Regions from separate parts of the Streptomyces sp. SUK 48 genome, predicted to be linked through region 1. Evidence: riboswitches for the same ligand, from Rfam matches in the RefSeq annotation. Region 1 holds a riboswitch; the other holds the start of a gene.
What was found. A riboswitch is a leader RNA that binds a small molecule or an ion and turns the genes downstream of it on or off. The one in region 1 is predicted to bind thiamine pyrophosphate.

Region 1 (5,276 bases):
CTGGTCGATCTGCTCGGGGGCGAGGTAGGCGACGGTGCCGAGCACGGAGCCGGTCGTACTGGTCACCGTGTCCACGGAGCGGACCAGGCCGAAATCGGCGACCTTGACCCGTCCGTCGTCGCCTATCAGCACGTTCTCGGGCTTCATGTCGCGGTGCACGAAACCGGCCCGGTGGGCGGCGCCGAGGGCGGCGAGCACCGGTTCCAGGATGTCCAGCGCGGCCCGCGGCCGCAGCGCGCCGCGCTCGCGCAGCACGTCACGCAGGGTGCACCCGGCGACGTACTCCATCGCCATGTACACATACGAGCCGTCGGTGCCCTGGTCGAAGACCTGCACCACGTTCGGATGGTCGAGCCGGGCCGCGGACTTCGCCTCGCGGATGAACCGCTCCACGAAGACGCCGTCGGCCGCCAGCGCGGGATGCATCACCTTCAGCGCGAGCACCCGGTCCAGGCGCATGTCCAGCGCCCGGTACACCGTCGCCATCCCGCCGGCCGCGATCCGCGCGTCCACGCGATACCGACCGTCGAGCACGTGCCCGACGAGGGCGTCCTGAAGGGTCATATCCACACGGCCGAGTCTACGAGCCCCCACGGACATCCCCCGCCCCTCCGCCGTCCCCACCTGGGCACTGAAGCCGACCTGTGACGCTTCTTACGCGGGGACGCCGTATTCCGCCGCGCGGAGGGCCACCGACGGCGATGGCGCACCACGGGGAGGTCCGGCCTCCCCGCCGACGGTTTCGGGTGGTGCGCGGGTGGGAGACGAAGGCGGTGGGCGGACGCGGGCTCAGAAGGCGGGACGCTCGGGGTCGAGCACGGCCAGGCCCTCCGCGGGAGACGACGCCTCGGCCCAGTACCGGCGAGGGATCCGCCCCGCCAGCCGCGCCAGCCGTCCCCCGGTCACGGCGTACCGCATCGCCTCCGCCATGAGCTCCGGCTCCCGCGCCCGCGTCACCGCCGACGCCAGCATCACCCCCGCACACCCCAGCTCCATCGCCAGTGCCACGTCCGACGCCGTCCCGGCCCCCGCGTCCAGGATCACCGGCACCCCGGCCCGCTCCACGATCAGCTGGAAGTTGTGCGGGTTGCGGATGCCGAGCCCCGATCCGATCGGCGAGCCCAGCGGCATCACCGCCGCGCACCCCACCTCCTCCAGCTTCCGCGCGAGCACGGGATCGTCGTTGGTGTACGGCAGCACCGTGAACCCGTCGTCCACCAGCGTCTCCGCCGCCTCCAGCAGTTCCACCGGGTCCGGCAGCAGCGTCCGCTCGTCGGCGATGACCTCCAGCTTCACCAGCGAGGTCCCGAGCGCCTCCCGCGCCAGCCGCGCCGTGAGCACGGCCTCCCCCGCGGTGAAGCACCCCGCCGTGTTCGGCAGCACCCGGATGCCGAGCTTCTCCAGCACGGACAGCACCGAGCCGTGCACGGACGGATCGACCCGCCGCATCGCGACCGTCGTCAGCTCCGTCCCGGACGCCACCAGCGCCCGCTCCAGCACGTCGAGGCTGGGCGCCCCGCCGGTACCCATGATCAACCGCGACCCGAAGGCCGTACCCCCGATGACAAGCCGGTCGTCGCTCATGGCTCAGCCTCCCTGCACCGCGGTGAGCACCTCGACCCGGTCGCCCTCGGCGAGCGCGGTCCCGGCCCACCGCGTGCGCGGTACGACCGTCTCGTTGACGGCGGCCGCCACCCCGGCGGGGGCCCGCACGAGGGACCGTACGACGGCGTCGAGCGCGGTCCCCGGCGCGATCTCGCGGCGCTGCCCGTTGACGGAGACGGTGATGGTGGACGACTCGGCGCTCATACGGTCTGCTCCAGCTGCTGGGCGCGCGGCGCGCCGAAGCGCTCCGGCGTGAACGGACGGGCTTCCTCGGGCAGCGGGCCCCCCGCCAGCAACTGCCCCATCACATCCCCGGTGACCGGCGTGAGCAGCACCCCGTTGCGGTGGTGCCCGGTCGCCAGCAGCAGCCCGTCGAGCCCGGACGGCCCGAGCAGCGGCGCGTTGTCGGGGGACCCGGGCCGCAGCCCGGCCCGGGTCTCGGTGAGCGGCAGTTCGGTGATGCCCGGCACCAGCTCGTGGGCGTCGCGCAGCAGCTCGTACACCCCGCCCGCGGTGACCGTCGTGTCCCAGCCCAGCTCCTCGCTGGTGGCGCCGACGACCAGCTCGCCGTTCTCCCGGGGCACCAGGTACACCTGCCCGCCCCGGACCACGGCCCGCACCGTGCGGCTGAGGAACGGCGCGTACCGCGCGGGCACCGTCAGCCGCAGCACCTGCCCCTTCACCGGCCGCACCGGCACCACCACCTCCGGGGGCACCCCCGCGAGCCGCCCGCTGAGGCTGCCGCCCGCGAGCACCACCTGCCCGGCGGTGAGCGCCGTACCGTCCGCCGCGGTGATCCCGACGGCCCGCTCCCGTACGACGTCCAGCCGCCGCGCCCACACCCGGTGGAACACCACCCCGGCCCGCTCGCACGCGGTCACCAGCGCCGCGGCCAGCCTGCGCGGATCGATCTGGTGGTCGCCGTCGACCCGCAGCCCGCCGCGCACCCCGGGCGCCAGCATCGGCTCCAGACGGCGGCACTCCCGGCCCGACAGCCACTCCGCTTCCAGGCCGCAGCGCTGCTGGAGGGCGTGCAGTTCGCGCAGATGGGCGCGGTCGTCGGCGTCCAGCGCGACCGCGAGGGTGCCGCAGCGCCGGTAGCCGAGGTCCCGGCCGCTCGCCTCGGTCAGCTCGGCCACGAAGCCGGGGTAGCGGCGCGCCGACTCCAGGTTGAGGGCGAGCAGCGTCTCCTCGCCGTAGTGCAGTTCGGTGACCGCGGCCAGCATCCCGGCCGCGACCTGTGCGGCCCCGCCGCCCGGAGCCGGGTCCACCAGGGCCGTCGCGAGCCCCCGGCGCGCCGCGCGCCAGGCCGTCACCAGCCCGATGATCCCGCCCCCGACGACCAGGACGTCGAAGCTGCCCGAGGTTTCGGGCGTACGTGTGGACATGGGCGTCCAGCCCCTCCCTTCGCCGGCATGACCCGGATCAGGTTCGTACGGTCGGAGGCCGCCAGCCTCCCTCTCAGCCCGGTGCGTCCGGGCTCCCGCGAGTGCTTGTACGGTGGCCACCCTAGCCCGCCCCCCTCGCCACCCGTAAGGGAGCCCTTGGCCATGGCCCCGTCACTGGACGGACTGCTCCTCGCCCCCGTCGCCGACCAGTGCGCAGGTCAGGTCGGCACCCGCACCCGCTTCGCCTACCACGAGCGGGACGGCGCGATCTGGGCCGAGTACCGGGGCGGCGACATCGTCCGCGGTCATCTGGTCGGCACCCGCGCGGGCGACCGCCTGGACTTCCGGTACGTGCAGCTGCGCACCGACGGCAGCACGGCCTGCGGCCACTGCGTGTCCACGGTCGTGGAGTTGCCCGACGGCCGGGTGCGCCTGGAGGAGAGCTGGGAATGGGAGTCGGGGCCCGGCTCCGGCACCAGCGTCGTGGAACAGGTCACGACGCACGCCCCCTGACCGACTGATCGTCATCTGTCTATGGTGACCGGGTGAGCGAGCAGACAGCCCAGGAGGGCACGGCAGGGGTCCGGCGCGTGGTCGTCGTCGGCGCGGGCATGGCCGGGGTGCAGACCGCGGTCGCGCTGCGGGAGCGGGGTTTCGCGGGCGAGGTGACCGTCATCGGCGCCGAACCGCACCAGCCCTACGACCGGCCGCCGCTGTCCAAGGCCGTGCTGCTCGGCAAGGCCGAGGGCTCCGCCTTCGACCTCGACTTCGACGCGCTCGGCGTCTGCCTCAGGCTCGGCTGCGAGGTCCTGGGCGCCCGCCCCGCCGACCATGAACTGGACACCGAGGCGGGCCCGGTGCCGTACGACGTCCTGGTGCTCGCCACCGGCGCCGAACCGGTCACCCTGCCCGGCACCGAGGGCGTCCCCGGTGTCCATCTGCTGCGCACCCTGGACGACGCCGAACGGCTGCGCCCGGTGCTCGCCCGGCAGCACGACATCGTGGTCGCCGGCGCCGGCTGGATCGGCGCCGAGTTCGCCACGGCCGCCCGCGAGGCCGGCTGCGCGGTGACCGTCGTCGAGGCCGCCGACCGGCCGCTCGCCGGGGTGCTGCCCGCCGAGGTCGCCGCCCCCATGGCCGGCTGGTACGCCGACAGCGGCGCCGAACTGCGCACCGGCGCGCGGGTGGAGCGCGTCGAGCCCGGCGCGGTGGTGCTCGCCGACGGCACCCGGCTGCCCGCGGGCGCGGTCGTCGTCGGCATCGGCGCCCGCCCCGCCACCGGCTGGCTGGACGGCTCCGGCATCGAGCTGGGCGCGGCGGGCGAGGTCGTCACCGACGCCCGGCTGCACACCTCCGCGCCCGACGTGTACGCCGTCGGCGACTGCGCGTCCTTCCCGTCGGCCCGCTACGGCGAGCGCCTCCTCGTGCACCACTGGGACAACGCCCTCCAGGGCCCGCGCACCGTCGCCGCCGGCATCCTCGGCGAGACCACCGCCGTCTACGACCCGGTGCCGTACTTCTGGTCCGAGCAGTTCGGCCGCTTCGTCCAGTACGCCGGCCACCACGCCGCCGCCGACCGGCTGGTCTGGCGCGGCGACCCCGCGGGCCCCGCCTGGACGGTGTGCTGGCTGCGCGAGGGCCGCCTGGCCGCCCTGCTGGCCGTGGGCCGGCCGCGCGATCTCGCCCAGGGCCGCAAGCTGATCGAGGCGGGCCGTGCCCTGGACCCGGAGGCACTGGCGGACCCGGCCCGCCCCTTGAAGGACGCCAGCACGGATTAGCGGCCCGGAAGAGGTGCGGGGAACCGCGCGAGGGCCAGGACGGAGCGGCATTCGGCCACCGGCATCACGCCACACTCCCGGCCGACCGCCTACCCTGTACCCGTGACCGAGATTGACACGAAGATCGACGCTCTCGTCCCCGCCTGGCTCACCCTCCCCGACATCGCCGAACAGTTCGGCGTCGAGGTGACGCGTGTGCGGCAGCTGGTCAAGGACGGCCAGATCATCGCCGTACGCCGAGGCGAGAACCGCGCGCTGCACGTCCCCGCCGCCTTCATCGACGGGGACAAGATCGTCAAGGGCCTGACCGGGACCCTGACGCTCCTGCGGGACGACGGCTTCACGGCCGAAGAGATGATCGAATGGCTCTTCACCCCCGACCCGACCCTGCCCGGCACGCCCGCGCAGGCCCTCAGCGAGAATCGCGGCACGGAGGTGAAGCGCCGCGCCCAGGCGCTCGCCGTCTGAGCCCGACCATCTGAGGGGGTGGCGTACGACGCCCCGC
Region 2 (5,276 bases), 1.7 Mb from region 1:
TGCCTGCTCTCCCAGCTGGACGAGGACGCCCGGCGCGAGTATCTCGCCCGCTATCCGGTCCAGGCCCTCACGCCCTACACCGTGCGCGACAGCGACGCCCTGCTGAGGCGGCTGGCCCGGGTGCGGCGCATGGCGCCGGTGACGGAGCGCCAGGAGTACGCGCTCGGCACGGTCTGCGCGGCGGTGCCCATCACGGTCGGCGCGACCGCGGCCACCGTGGCCCTTTCCCTCCCGGCCCACCAGGCCGACCGGCTGCTGCCCGCGGCGCGGCGGCTTCACACGGAGATCGGGCGGAATCTGGGATCTCTGACCCTCTCTATCAGTATCTGAAAACTTACTCCTTGTGATCCACTGTGTACTTTCAGCAAGATTTACCACGGTCAGAGGGATCAAACCCGGCCAGTCGATGTCATATGACGGGGTAGGCGATGCGCGAGTCCGTACAGGCAGAGGTCATGATGAGCTTTCTCGTCTCGGAGGAGCTCTCCTTCCGCATTCCGGTGGAGTTGCGCTACGAGACAGGCGATCCCTACGCCGTGCGGCTCACCTTCCATCTGCCCGGCGATGCCCCGGTGACCTGGGTCTTCGGTCGGGAACTGCTGATCGACGGCGTCGGACGGCCGTGCGGGGAGGGGGATGTGCGGATCTCCCCCGTCGAGGCCGAGGTGCTGGGCGAGGTGCTGATCAGGCTTCAGGTCGGCGGTGACCAGGCCCTGTTCCGTTCGTCGGCGGCACCGCTCGTGGCCTTCCTCGATCGCACGGACAAGCTGGTGCCGCTCGGGCAGGAGGGCGCGCTCGCCGACTTCGACGCGCATCTGGACGAGGCGCTGGACCGGATTCTCGCCGAGGAGCAGAGCGCGGGCTGAGCCGCCGAGGGACGGGGCGCGGACGCTCCGCCCGGTGCTACGGGGCCGTGCAGTAACGCTTCTTCAGGGGGCCCCGCACAGGCCCTCGTACGGGCCGCCACGCAGGCTGCCACGTCGGCTTCTCCGTCGGTCTCCGCGTCGGCCTTCGCGCGGGGCGGCGGGCGGTGTCCGGTCCCCTGCCGGACGGCCCGCCCCGCCTCACCGCTTCCGGCGCCGCCCCCGGCCGCCACGGGCCGGCAGGGGCTGGGTGCCGGTCGGGGTCTCCGTGCCCGGGGCGCTCCGGTCGGCCGCCACCACCAGGGCGGCGAGGGCGGTGGTGACCGGTACCGAGGCGACCAGCCCGATGGAGCCCACCAGGGTGCGCACGATCTCCTCCGCCACCAGCTCGCTGTTGGCCACCGTCCCCACGCTGCTCTGCGCGATGGAGAACAGCAGCAGCAGCGGCAGCGCGGCGCCCGCGTAGGCGAGTACGAGGGTGTTGACGACCGACGCGATGTGGTCGCGGCCGATGCGGATGGCCGCCCGGTACAGACCGCGCGGACCCATCGTGGGGTTGGCCTCGTGCAGCTCCCAGACGGCGGAGGTCTGGGTGACCGTCACATCGTCCAGGACGCCGAGCGAGCCGATGATGACCCCGGCCAGCAGCAGGCCGCTCATGTCGATCTTCGGGTACAGCCCGTGGATCAGACCGGTGCTGTCGTCGGTGTTGCCGGTCAGGGCGGCCCAGCCGATGAACACGGAGCCGAGCAGGCCGATCAGGCTCAGCGAGATCAGCGTGCCGAGCACCGCCACCGACGTACGGGCCGACAGGCCGTGGCACATGTACAGGGCGATCAGCATGATGGCGCTCGCCCCGATCACCGCCACCAGCAGGGGATTGGAGCCCTGGAGGATCGCGGGCAGGATGAACTGGTTCAGCACCAGGAAGCTCACCGCCAGCGCCACGAGGGCCATGACGCCGCGCAGCCGGCCCACCACCACGACGGCGAGCGCGAAGACGCCCGCGAGCAGCGCCATCGGGAACTTCCGGTCCACATCGGCGACCGAGTACTGGAGGTCCTTCGGCGCGGTCGGCTCGTAGGCGGCGACGACCTGCTCGCCCTGGTGCAGCTGCCGGGGCTGATCGGGCTGCACGATCTCGGTGAACGTACGGCCCTTGTCCCTGCCGGTGTCGACCCGGACGGTCGCCTTCTTGCAGGTGCCGCCGGACTGCCGGCCCGTCGGTGCCCCGCCGGAGCCATCACCGCTCGGAGCCCCGCCGCCGGCGCTCACCGAGGCGCAGCTCACCTCGGTCACCCGGGTCACGGTGGCCTGTTGGGTCTGCCGGTCGAAGCCGACGCCACTGTGCTTGTGCGAGGGCGCGCCACCGGGCCAGAGCACCACCAGACCGACCACGACCGCCGCGGTGAACGGGACGAGGATCGCCGCGATCACCTTGCGCAGATGCCGGGAGACGGGCGCGGCGGGGCCATGACCGTGGCTGTGCCCGTGCCCATGGCCGGAGCCGTGTCCGTGGCCGTTCCCATGGCCCGTGCCGTGGCTGTGCCCGCGCCCGCGTCCGTGGTCATGGGCCGGGCCCTGGACCGGCACCTGGGCCGGGGCTTGGGCATGGCCAGGGTCGTGACGGTGGCCCCGGCTCGGGGGCTCCGAGCCGTCGTGCCGGCGCGGGCCGGGCGGCTGGTACGGGTGCTGGTCCATCCGGGTCATCGCCAGATCATCGCAAGAAGCGGGGAGGGCCCACTGTTCATCGCATCACGGATGACGCTAGCGTGGAGACACCTTTGCACACGCGGGAGCTCGGAGCACCGGGCTGAGAGGGCGCTGACCTCCGTAGAAGCGATGTTTCACGTGGAACATGCGATGTTCCCCGGGAGACCTCGGACGACGGAAGCCGCTGCGTCGACCGCCGAACCTGTTACCGGGTAATGCCGGCGTAGGGAGTAGGTCTCATGACCAACAAGGACGCACGCACGCCTGCCTCCGTCCAGGACGACATGTCCTCGGAGGCCGGGAAGTCCATCGGCTGGCACAAGGCGTACGTCGAGGGCTCACGCCCCGACCTGCGCGTGCCGGTCCGTCAGGTGCACCTGACCAACGGGCAGTCGGTCACGCTGTACGACACGTCGGGCCCGTACACCGATCAACTCGTCGACACCGACGTCCGCCGGGGGCTGTCGCCGCTGCGGGAGAACTGGATCATCGCCCGCGGCGACACCGAGGAGTACGCGGGCCGTCCCGTCCGTCCCGAGGACGACGGCATCAAGCACACCTCGCCGCGCGGCGGGCTGCGGAACCTGGACGCGGTCTTCCCGGGCCGCCCGCGCCAGCCGCGCCGGGGCCGGGGCGGCCAGGCGGTGACGCAGCTCGCGTACGCGCGCCGGGGCGAGATCACGCCCGAGATGGAGTTCGTGGCCCTTCGGGAGAACGTCTCCCCCGAGGTGGTGCGCGAGGAGATCGCGGCGGGCCGGGCGGTGCTGCCGGTCAACGTCAACCACCCGGAGATCGAGCCGATGATCATCGGCAAGCGGTTCCTGGTGAAGGTGAACGCCAACATCGGCAACTCCGCGGTGACCTCGTCCATCGAGGAAGAGGTCGAGAAGATGACCTGGGCGACCCGCTGGGGCGCCGACACGGTCATGGACCTCTCCACCGGCCGCAACATCCACACCACCCGCGAGTGGGTGCTGCGCAACTCCCCCGTCCCGATCGGCACGGTGCCGCTGTACCAGGCGCTGGAGAAGGTCGACGGCAGGGCGGAGGAACTGACCTGGGAGATCTACAAGGACACCGTCATCGAGCAGGCCGAGCAGGGCGTGGACTACATGACCGTCCACGCGGGCGTGCGGCTGCCGTTCGTACCGCTCACGGCCAACCGCAAGACCGGCATCGTCTCGCGGGGCGGCTCCATCATGGCCGCGTGGTGCCTGGCGCACCACAAGGACTCGTTCCTGTACGAGAACTTCGAGGAGCTGTGCGAGATCCTCGCCGCCTACGACGTCACGTACTCGCTGGGCGACGGGCTGCGGCCCGGGTCCATCGCGGACGCCAATGACGAGGCCCAGTTCGCGGAGCTGCGCACGCTCGGGGAACTCGGCCGGATCGCCCGGCGGCTGAACGTACAGACGATGATCGAGGGCCCCGGGCATGTCCCGATGCACAAGATCAAGGAGAACATCGAGCTCCAGCAGGAGATCTGCGACGAGGCCCCGTTCTACACGCTCGGCCCGCTGACCACGGACATCGCCCCGGCGTACGACCACATCACCTCCGGCATCGGCGCCGCGATGATCGCCTGGTGGGGCACGGCGATGCTCTGCTACGTCACGCCGAAGGAACACCTGGGCCTGCCCAACCGGGACGACGTGAAGACCGGCGTCATCACCTACAAGATCGCCGCCCACGCGGCCGACCTCGCCAAGGGGCACCCGGGCGCGCAGGAGTGGGACGACGCCCTCTCGGACGCGCGCTTCGAGTTCCGCTGGGAGGACCAGTTCAACCTGGCCCTCGACCCGGACACGGCCCGCGCCTTCCACGACGAGACCCTCCCGGCCGAGCCCGCCAAGACGGCGCACTTCTGCTCCATGTGCGGCCCGAAGTTCTGCAGCATGAAGATCTCCCAGGACATCCGCCGCGAACACGGCGGCAACCGGACCGAGATCGAGGAGGGCATGGCCCAGAAGTCGAAGGAGTTCGCGGAGGCCGGGAACCGGGTGTACCTGCCGATCGCGGACTGACGGGGACGTGAGCGCCGCTCCGGCCGGTCCACCGGCTTCGGAGCGGCGCCTCGTCGGGCCGGGGACCCGCGCCCGGTGGGTCAGTCCGGCTGGTGTTCCGGGTCGGCCTGTTCCGAACCGGTGTAGTCGGGGTGGTCGGCGAGGGCCTCCTGGAGGAAGGGGAGGATGCCGCGTTCCAGCAGGGCGCCCTCCCAGGCGGCTCTGGCTCTGGCGACCTCCTCGGCGGCGGCGTCGCGGGCCCGGGATTCGGGGGAGGAGCCGTTGCGCAGAGCGGTCAGGAGCAGTCCGGCGGCGGCGACGAGAAGCGCGGCCACGGTCAGGGCCCCGAACACCCAGCCGGCGGTGAGCATGGTGCCGGCGAAGGACTGTCCGGGGTCCAGGGTTCTCAGGATGTAGCCGATGAGCAGGAATATCACCGCCGCGGTCGCGGACAGCAGCGGTGCCAGGACGGCGACGACCGCGACCGCGCCCGCGCCGTGTGCGGCGGCGAGATCCGTCGCGGCCGGATCCGGCTCGGCGGGGGCGGTGCCGGCCGCGCCCTGGGCCTGCTCCGGGTGGCGCAGTTCGTCGCGGATGCGCACATAGCGCTGGTACTCGGCGGCCGCGGCCGCCGTGATGAGCGCGGACGCGGCGATGGCCATGGTGCGCAGTTGCGCGGGGTTGAGCCGCTGTCCCA

Region 2: it holds a riboswitch for thiamine pyrophosphate, as region 1 does, so the genes downstream of both, thiC (phosphomethylpyrimidine synthase ThiC) here and thiO (glycine oxidase ThiO) in region 1, are expected to answer to the same signal.

The regions. Positions count from the first base shown of each region.
Region 1 covers NZ_CP045740.1:5,951,657-5,956,932, forward strand. Annotated here, with positions in the region: gene pknB (Stk1 family PASTA domain-containing Ser/Thr kinase) at 1-600, opposite strand, end outside; gene GHR20_RS26280 (thiazole synthase) at 790-1,584, opposite strand; gene thiS (sulfur carrier protein ThiS) at 1,588-1,809, opposite strand; gene thiO (glycine oxidase ThiO) at 1,806-2,993, opposite strand; TPP riboswitch at 2,991-3,102, opposite strand; gene GHR20_RS26295 (hypothetical protein) at 3,156-3,506, shown strand; gene GHR20_RS26300 (FAD-dependent oxidoreductase) at 3,539-4,771, shown strand; gene GHR20_RS26305 (Rv2175c family DNA-binding protein) at 4,874-5,239, shown strand.
Region 2 covers NZ_CP045740.1:4,267,290-4,272,565, forward strand. Annotated here, with positions in the region: gene GHR20_RS18470 (IclR family transcriptional regulator C-terminal domain-containing protein) at 1-330, shown strand, start outside; gene GHR20_RS18475 (SsgA family sporulation/cell division regulator) at 429-866, shown strand; gene GHR20_RS18480 (YibE/F family protein) at 1,065-2,573, opposite strand; TPP riboswitch at 2,646-2,823, shown strand; gene thiC (phosphomethylpyrimidine synthase ThiC) at 2,816-4,600, shown strand; gene GHR20_RS18490 (hypothetical protein) at 4,681-5,276, opposite strand, start outside.